2 regions of the Pseudomonas sp. PGPR N4 genome follow, and region 2 is predicted to be linked to the other one. Evidence: predicted binding sites of a transcription regulator. Region 2 holds the regulator's gene; the other holds the start of a gene.
What was found. Region 2 encodes sigma-54, which starts transcription at its own class of promoters, with help from an activator protein. Its sites were predicted from a motif close to ANTGGCATNNANNTTGCTNT; they were not measured.

Region 1 (4,209 bases), on a different contig from region 2:
TAAGCGTGACCGGTCTCGAAGCCTGCAGCGATCAGCTCGCCCCATATCAGCGGCAGTTCGTGCAACTGCGCGCCGAACAGGTCGATGCGCTGACCGCCGGTGATCTTGGTATAGAGGTCGTATTTTTTCGCCACCTGGCCGATCACGATCAGCTTGTCCGGTGTTATCTCGCCACCGGGAATGCGCGGCACCACCGAGTAGGTGCCGTTTTTCTGCATGTTGGCCATGAAGGTGTCGTTGGTGTCCTGCAGCGGCACCAGCGCGGCGTCCATGATCGGCTGGTTCCAGCACGAGGCCAGGATCGAACCCACCGCCGGTTTGCAGATGTCACAGCCGACATGGCCTTTACCGTGACGCTCGAGCAGCTCAGTGAAAGTGCGGATGCCCTCGACCCGGACCAGCCCATAAAGCTCCTGGCGGGTATAGCCGAAGTGCTCGCACAGGCTCTTGTCGACGGTGACCCCACGGGCAGTCAACTCGTGCTCGAAGACCTGCTTGAGCAGCGCCGCGCAACCGCCGCAACCGCTGGCCGCCTTGGTGCAACTCTTGACCGCGGCGAGGTCGCTGCAGCCGCTGTCGATCGCCGCACAGACCGCGCCCTTGCTGACGTTGTGGCAGGAGCAGATGGTCGCCGTATCGGGCAAGGCATCGGCACCCAGCGCCGGCGCGCCGCCGCCCTGCGGCAGGATCAGCGTGGCCGGATCAGCTGGCAGGGCAATGCCGTTCTGGCAGTACTGCAGCAGGGTGTCGTAGTAGCTGTTGTCACCGACCAGCACCGCGCCGAGCACGTGCTTGCCGCTGGCATCGACCACCAGCCGGCGATAGGCCGCGTTGGCCTCGTCGATGAAGCGGTAACTGCGCGCGCCGGGAGTCGCGCCGTGGGCGTCGCCGATCGAGCCGACATCGACTCCAAGCAGCTTGAGTTTGGTTGACATGTCGGCGCCGGTGAACGGGGTGGACGTTTCACCAAGCAACAGCGCAGCAAGGTTGCGCGCCATGCTGTAACCGGGCGCGACCAGGCCGAACACGCTGCCATTCCACGAGGCGCACTCGCCGATGGCGAAGATCTGCGGGTCGCTGCTGCGGCAATCGTGGTCGATCGCCACCCCGCCACGCGCACCAATCTCCAGGCCGCAGGCGCGGCCGAGGGCGTCTTGTGCGCGGATACCGGCAGAGAACACGACCAGGTCGGTTTCAAGATACTCGCCACCGTCGAAATTCATTCGATAGCGGTACTCACTGCCGGTGCTGATCGACTGGGTGGCGCGTGACACATGCACCCCCACGCCCAGCGCCTCGATCTGCGCCTTCAATGCCGCGCCGCCTTCGCTGTCGAGCTGCACCGGCATCAAGCGCGGCGCGAACTCCACCACGTGGGCTTCCAGGCCCAGCGACTTCAAGGCGTTGGCCGCCTCGAGGCCCAGCAAGCCGCCACCGACCACCACACCCCGGCGGCTGCCGCTGGCGGCGGCGCGAATGGCGTCAAGGTCATCCAGAGTGCGGTAGACCAGCCGCGACGTGCCGCTGGAGCCTTCGAGTGGCGGCACGAACGGATAAGAGCCGGTGGCCAGGACCAACTGGTCGTAGCCATAACGGCCCTCTGCGGTGACCACTTCACAGCGCTCGCGATCGATTTCGAGCACGCCCTCGCCGAGGTGCAGGTGCACGCCGTGGCGATCGTAGAAATCCGCCTCGCACATGGCCAGCGCTTCGCTGTCGCTGCCGGCGAAGTACTCTGAGAGATGTACGCGATCGTAGGCGCGCTGACGCTCCTCGCCGAATACGCGCACCTCGAAGCGCGCCAATGCGCCGCGCTCGACCAGTTGCTCGACGCAGTGATGGCCGACCATGCCGTTGCCGACGATGACCAGTCGCTGAAGTTGTCCGCCGTTCGCTGTTGCCTGCATAGCCGATCCTCGATCACGGGTTGGCGGGGTTGGCCGCCGCAAAGACAAAAAAAAACGCCTGGAGCCGAAGCTCCAGGCGCCTTTGCCTGTTCTCATCTGGGTGAGGCCCCTGATTGATCGCCGTTGATCAGTGGGGCGTGTTGTTGCTGGGTCAAAGCAGGGACTGTGCCAGTTCTGGGGTATTGAGGTGAACCATGGGTCCGCTTTGCGGCCCTTTCCGACCGGTCCGGCGCCCCGGCAAGGCCGCTACAGGGATCGGCGCGGGTGCAGACGGTAGTGGCGAGAAAGTCGATGCGCCGCCTATGGTGGATTTTCGACTCGTCTTGGTGCACGTGTCCCCATCCTGGGGCACGGCGCTGCGCTGGCAAGGCTGGGTGCCATGGGGATATGCTGCAGCCTGATTCAAGCGAGGTCTTTGAAGCGCCAATGTCCCAAGTCATCCTCAAGACAGTCGAACAACTCGACCTGATGCGCCGCGCCGGCCAGTTGCTGGCGCAAGTGTTTGCCGAACTCGACGGTTTCATCCGCCCCGGCGTGACCACGATGCAGATCAACGACCACGCCGAGGCGTTCATCGTCCAGACCCTGCGCGCCCGGCCGGCCAGCAAGGGCCAATACGGTTTCCCCTATTCGCTGAACACTTCGGTCGATCACGTCGTCTGTCACGGCATGCCCAAGGCTGACGAAGTGCTCGCTGAAGGCTCGATCGTCAACGTCGACATCACCCTGGAACAAGGCGGTTATATCGCCGACTCGTCGAAGATGTACCGCATCGGCGCGATCAGCGCTGAAGCCGAGCGGTTGGTAGAAACCACTTATGACGCGCTCTGGCGCGGCATCGAGCAAGTTCGCCCGGGGGCCACTCTGGGCGACATCGGCCACGCCATTCACAGCACCGCTGAAGCGGCTGGCTACAGCGTAGTACGTGAATACTGTGGCCATGGCATCGGCCAGCAGATGCACGAAAAACCGGAAATCCTCCACTTCGGCCAACGCGGCATGGGCATGAAGCTCAAGCCTGGCATGGTCTTCACCATCGAGCCGATGATCAACCAGGGCGCGCGCGGCACCCGCGAGCTGAAAGATGGCTGGACGGTGATCACCCGCGACGGCGCGCTGTCGGCGCAGTGGGAACACACCGTTGCGGTCACTGCTGACGGTTATGAAGTGCTGACCCTGCGCGAGGAAGAACGTCTGGCCGGAAAAACGGTCAGCTGAAGCGCCATCCCGAGCAGGCCATTTGCCGCCGTGCTGGCCGCTATTTACAATCGCCACCCGCAAGGCCGGCCGTCATCCCTGTTCTGCGCCGGCCCAGGAGTCCGTGTCATGGAAGAAACCGCGCAGCATTGGCTGCATGCCTTGTCCGCACCGATGGCTGCCCTCAACGGTGCCAGCTACACCGCGCCGGACTATCACGAGGGCGACGACCAGAGCGACCTCGAACGCTGGTGGGGCATCAGCAACCGTGCGCAGTTGCTGGACATGCTCGGCATGGCTGACAACGGCCACGCCACCGAGCTGTCCGAAGCCTACTGGCAGTTCCAGCGCTGCTTGCCCATCCAATGGCAAGCGCTGCTCGAGCGCCTGCCCGAGCGGGACCGGATCAAGTACCAGTACGCCGCCCGCACCTACCCGGACTGCGGCCCCGGCGGCACCCGCGCCTGGGACCTGGGGCGGATGAGCTTTCTGCTGCGCGCCGGGCTGAAAAAGTCCTATATCACTGCCGAAGAAAGCCTCTACCTGCATTACCGCCTGGCCTTGCGTGCCCGTCATTACTACAACAGCTGGGACGGCTACCTGGCCGGCTACCTGTTCGGCAAGGCGCTGTGGAACGTCTCTGACAGCAGCGACCAGGCACTCGCCGCCGAACTCGAACGCCAGGGCAATGAGCACTGGAACCGCTGCATCCTGCTCAACCTGCGCCTGGGTGCCAGCGAGCTGCTGGCCAGCCTCAGCTGGGATCTGCCATTACCTGAACCGGAACGCCCGGCATCGCTGGAAGAGGACTGCTGGTCATGAGTTGCTGGATACGCCTTGGCCTGGAACCGACCCAGGACCTCAATCTGATCCGCCAGGCCTACCGCGGTCTGCTGCCGGCACATCATCCGGAAACTGACCCGCAAGGTTTCCAGGCGCTGCGCGAGGCCTACGAACAAGCGCTGCGCCTGGCCCGTGAAAGCGAGGCCGACGCCGCGCCAGTGGTCGAAGCCGAAGCCAGAGCTGACGAGATGTCAGGCGCATTGCGCGGTTTTCACCGGTTGCTGGAAGACCCCACCCTGCGTTTCGATCCCGCCGCTTGGCA
Region 2 (4,209 bases):
TCGAGCAGCTCGGGGAAGCGTGACAGATGGCCTGGCAGGTTGCGCGCATCAATCGAGACAGCAACCTTGGGCTGCATCAGCTCGGTATTGATCAACGCGTTTTCAGCCAGCTGCGGCAGCAACCCGGCGGGCAGGTTGTCGATGCAGTAGAAGCCATTGTCTTCCAGCACGGCAAGTGCAGTGCTCTTGCCGGAGCCAGAGCGGCCGCTGACGATGATCAGGCGCATGCTCAGCTCCCGTTTTGCACGTCCAGGACGACCTGGTACAAGGCCTTGTTGTCTCTCGCAGCGCGCAGACGCTTACGCACATCTTCGCGATCGAGCATGCTGGCAATCTGGCGCAACAGCTCAAGGTGAGCATCGGTGGCAGCTTCGGGCACCAGCAGGACGAACAGCAGGTCCACGGGGGCGCCATCGATGGCGTCGAAATCGATTGGATGATCCAGGTGGAGCAGGGCGCTGACCGGATTGGCGCAGCCCTTGAGGCGGCAGTGCGGAATGGCGATGCCATTGCCGAACCCGGTGGAGCCCAGTTTTTCGCGGGCGATCAGCTTCTCGAAGACTTCTTGCTGGTCGAGCTCGCTGACTTCGCTGGCTACGACCTTGGCGATTTCTTCGAGGGCGCGTTTCTTACTGCTGACGCCCGGCACGTTCACCAGGGAACGGCCGGGGGTCAGGATGGTTTCAAGTCGGATCATGGATGAGGGGGGTCAGCGAGCAGCTGCACCTTGCAGGAGACTTTGCTGTTTTTCCTTGTGTTTTTTCAGTTGGCGGTCGAGCTTGTCAGCCAAATTGTCGATGGCTGCATACATGTCTAGATCTTCGGCATTGGCAACCACTTCGCCGCCCGGAATCTGCAGAGTCGCTTCGATCTTCTGCTGCAGTTTCTCGACTTTCATGATCACCGTAACGTTGGTGATCTTGTCAAAGTGCCCTGCGAGTCTCTTCAGCTTCTGCTCGACGTAGTCGCGCAGTGGTGGGGTTACTTCTACATGGTGTCCACTGATGTTGACTTGCATACAGCTTCTCCTTTGTTGCCCGTGCATAAAGAGGCAGGTCTTGCACCTGCCACAAAAACGCTGTGGCACATCCCGGGGCTACATCAGTCGCTTGCGTTCACTCGACGGTGCTATGCCGAGCGACTCGCGGTACTTGGCGACGGTGCGACGGGCTACCTGGATGCCTTGTGCCTCCAGTAAACCAGCGATCTTGCTGTCACTCAATGGCTTTTTCTGATTTTCCGCTGCAACCAGTTTCTTGATGATCGCGCGGATCGCCGTGGACGAGCATTCACCGCCTTCGGAGGTGCTGACGTGGCTCGAGAAAAAGTATTTCAACTCAAAGATGCCACGCGGAGTGTGCATGTACTTCTGGGTGGTGACGCGGGAGATGGTCGACTCATGCATGCCCACTGCTTCGGCGATGTCATGCAGCACCAACGGTTTCATCGCCTCGTCGCCGTACTCGAGAAAATCGCGCTGGTGCTCGACGATCTGCGTGGCGACCTTCATCAAGGTCTCGTTGCGGCTCTGCAGGCTCTTGATGAACCAGCGCGCTTCCTGCAACTGGTTGCGCATGAAGGTGTTGTCGGCGCTGGTATCGGCGCGGCGGACAAAGCCTGCATATTGCGGGTTGACCCGCAGGCGCGGCATGGCCTCCTGGTTCAGCTCGACCAGCCAGCGGTCGGTGTCCTTGCGCACGATCACGTCAGGCACCACGTACTCCGGCTCGCTCGACTCGATCTGCGAACCAGGCCGCGGATTGAGGCTCTGCACCAGCTCGATGACCTGCCGCAGCTCGTCTTCCTTGAGCTTCATACGGCGCATCAGCTGGCTGTAGTCGCGGCTGCCGAGCATATCGATGAAGTCGCTGACCAGGCGCTTGGCCTCGGTCAACCAAGGCGTATTGGCCGGCAACTGACGCAGCTGCAGCAGCAGGCACTCGCCCAGGTTGCGTGCGGCAACGCCGGCGGGTTCGAACTGTTGAATACGGTGCAGCACGGCCTCGACTTCATCGAGCTCTATGTCGAGCTCCGGGTCAAAGCCTGCGCAGATTTCTTCGAGGGTGTCTTCCAGATAGCCTTGCTGGTTGATGCTGTCGATCAGCGTTACTGCAATCAGGCGATCGGTATCGGACATCGGCGCCAGGTTCAGTTGCCACAGCAAGTGGCTTTGCAGGCTCTCGCCAGCAGAGGTGCGGGTGGTGAAGTCCCACTCGTCATCGTCGTTGCTGGGCAGGCTGCTGGCGCTGGTCTGGTAGACATCTTCCCAGGCGGTGTCGACCGGTAGTTCGTTGGGAATGCGCTCGTTCCAGTCGCCTTCTTCAAGGTTCTGACTGGCGGCGCTGCCTTCCTGCAGGCTGCCATCCTGAAAACCGCTGTCCTGGAAGCTGTTCTCCAGGTTTTCGGCGCTTGGCTTGCTTTCGGCACTGTCGGCCAGCGGGTCGCTGTTGTCGAAGTCTTCGCCATCTTCCTGGCGTTCGAGCATCGGGTTGGATTCCAGCGCTTCCTGAATTTCCTGTTGGAGGTCCAGGGTCGAGAGCTGAAGCAGACGAATGGCCTGTTGCAACTGCGGGGTCATCGTCAGTTGCTGGCCCATTTTTAGGACGAGCGATGGTTTCATAGCTTGGGCTTAATACCTTGTCCGCCGGCGCATCTGCGCCATCCACTACACGAAGGGCGCCGCGGCGCCAATTTCAAGCAAGTTATATGCCTTAATTTGTAGCGTTTGCCTAGAGCACTGTAACACTTAAGCTGTTTTAGCTTGCTGCTGCCAGTGCCCAGGCAAGGGCCTCAGAGCCGGAACTCGTGGCCCAGGTAGACTTCCTTGACCAGATCGTTGGCCAGAATGGTCTCGGCATCGCCTTCGGCGATCAGTTGACCATCGTTGACGATGTAGGCTGTCTCACAGATATCCAGCGTCTCGCGGACGTTGTGGTCGGTGATCAACACACCGATACCCTTGGCCTTGAGGTGATGAATGATCTGCTTGATGTCACCTACCGAGATCGGGTCGACGCCAGCGAACGGTTCATCCAGCAGAATGAACTTGGGTGCGGTGGCCAGGGCGCGGGCAATCTCGACACGGCGGCGTTCGCCACCGGAAAGGCTCATGCCGAGGTTGTCGCGGATGTGGCTGATATGGAATTCCTGCAGCAGGCTTTCCAGCTCCTTGCGACGGCCGTCACGGTCGAGTTCCTTGCGCGTTTCGAGGATCGCCATGATGTTGTCGGCAACCGACAGCTTGCGGAAAATCGACGCTTCCTGCGGCAGGTAGCCAATCCCGGCACGGGCGCGGCCGTGCATGGGTTGGTGGCTGACGTCATTGTTGTCGATCAGCACGCGGCCTTGATCGGCCTGAACCAGGCCGACGATCATGTAGAAGCAGGTGGTCTTGCCGGCACCGTTGGGGCCGAGCAAGCCGACGATCTGGCCGCTGTCGATCGACAGGCTGACGTCGCGAACCACCTGGCGGCCCTTGTAGCTCTTGGCCAGATGCTGGGCTTTGAGAGTCGCCATTTACTCGGCCTTCTTCTTCGGCTGGATCACCATGTCGATGCGCGGACGCTTGGTCGTGGCGGCGCCACCGGCATTGCCTGCGGTTGCGACCTGCGACTTGGTGTTGTAGACGATCTTCTCGCCTTCGGTGGTGTTGCTTTCATTCTCGACCTTGGCGCGGTCGGTCAGAATCACCGTGTCTTTTTGCGCCTGGTATTGAATGGTCACGGCCCAGCCTTTCATCTTGTCGGGCTTGGCGGCGTCCTGCTGTTGCTCGAAGTAGGCCAGGTTGCCCACCGAAGTCACCACGTCGATGTCGCCATTGGCGGCACGGGTCATGGTCACGGTGTTGCCTTTGATCATCATCGAGCCTTGGGTGATGATCACGTCGCCGCGGTAGGTAGCTACGCCTTGTTTGTCATCCAGGTGAGCGTCGTCGGCCTGGATACGAATTGGCTGGTCACGATCGTTCGGCAGGGCCAAGGCGCTCGCGCTTCCCAGTGCTGCGCTCAGGCTGAGCAAAAAAGGGAGGGTTTTAACGAGCCTCATACTGTCCTCTTACGTTGGACAGCAGGTCCATCCTGCCGTCTTTCAAATACGCTTTCATGCCAACGCCGGTGGTGGTGCCGCCGGCGCCGTCGATTCTAACGGCTTGCTCGGTCTGCGCATATTGCTTCTGCGGGAACACCGTCATGCGCGTGCTGGTAATGATGG

Region 1: the regulator sigma-54 is predicted to act here: its motif matches at 2,061-2,080, upstream of nirB (nitrite reductase large subunit NirB).

The regions. Positions count from the first base shown of each region.
Region 1 is NZ_JCAUKV010000001.1:2,053,850-2,058,058, forward strand. Features, by position in the region: gene nirB (nitrite reductase large subunit NirB) at 1-1,907, opposite strand, end outside; gene map (type I methionyl aminopeptidase) at 2,334-3,125, shown strand; gene AC58X1_RS09230 (DUF1266 domain-containing protein) at 3,234-3,926, shown strand; gene AC58X1_RS09235 (molecular chaperone DnaJ) at 3,923-4,209, shown strand, end outside.
Region 2 is NZ_JCAUKV010000003.1:147,702-151,910, forward strand. Features, by position in the region: gene rapZ (RNase adapter RapZ) at 1-227, opposite strand, end outside; gene ptsN (PTS IIA-like nitrogen regulatory protein PtsN) at 230-697, opposite strand; gene hpf (ribosome hibernation-promoting factor, HPF/YfiA family) at 710-1,018, opposite strand; gene AC58X1_RS14460 (RNA polymerase factor sigma-54) at 1,097-2,620, opposite strand; gene lptB (LPS export ABC transporter ATP-binding protein) at 2,791-3,516, opposite strand; gene lptA (lipopolysaccharide transport periplasmic protein LptA) at 3,517-4,044, opposite strand; gene lptC (LPS export ABC transporter periplasmic protein LptC) at 4,031-4,209, opposite strand, start outside.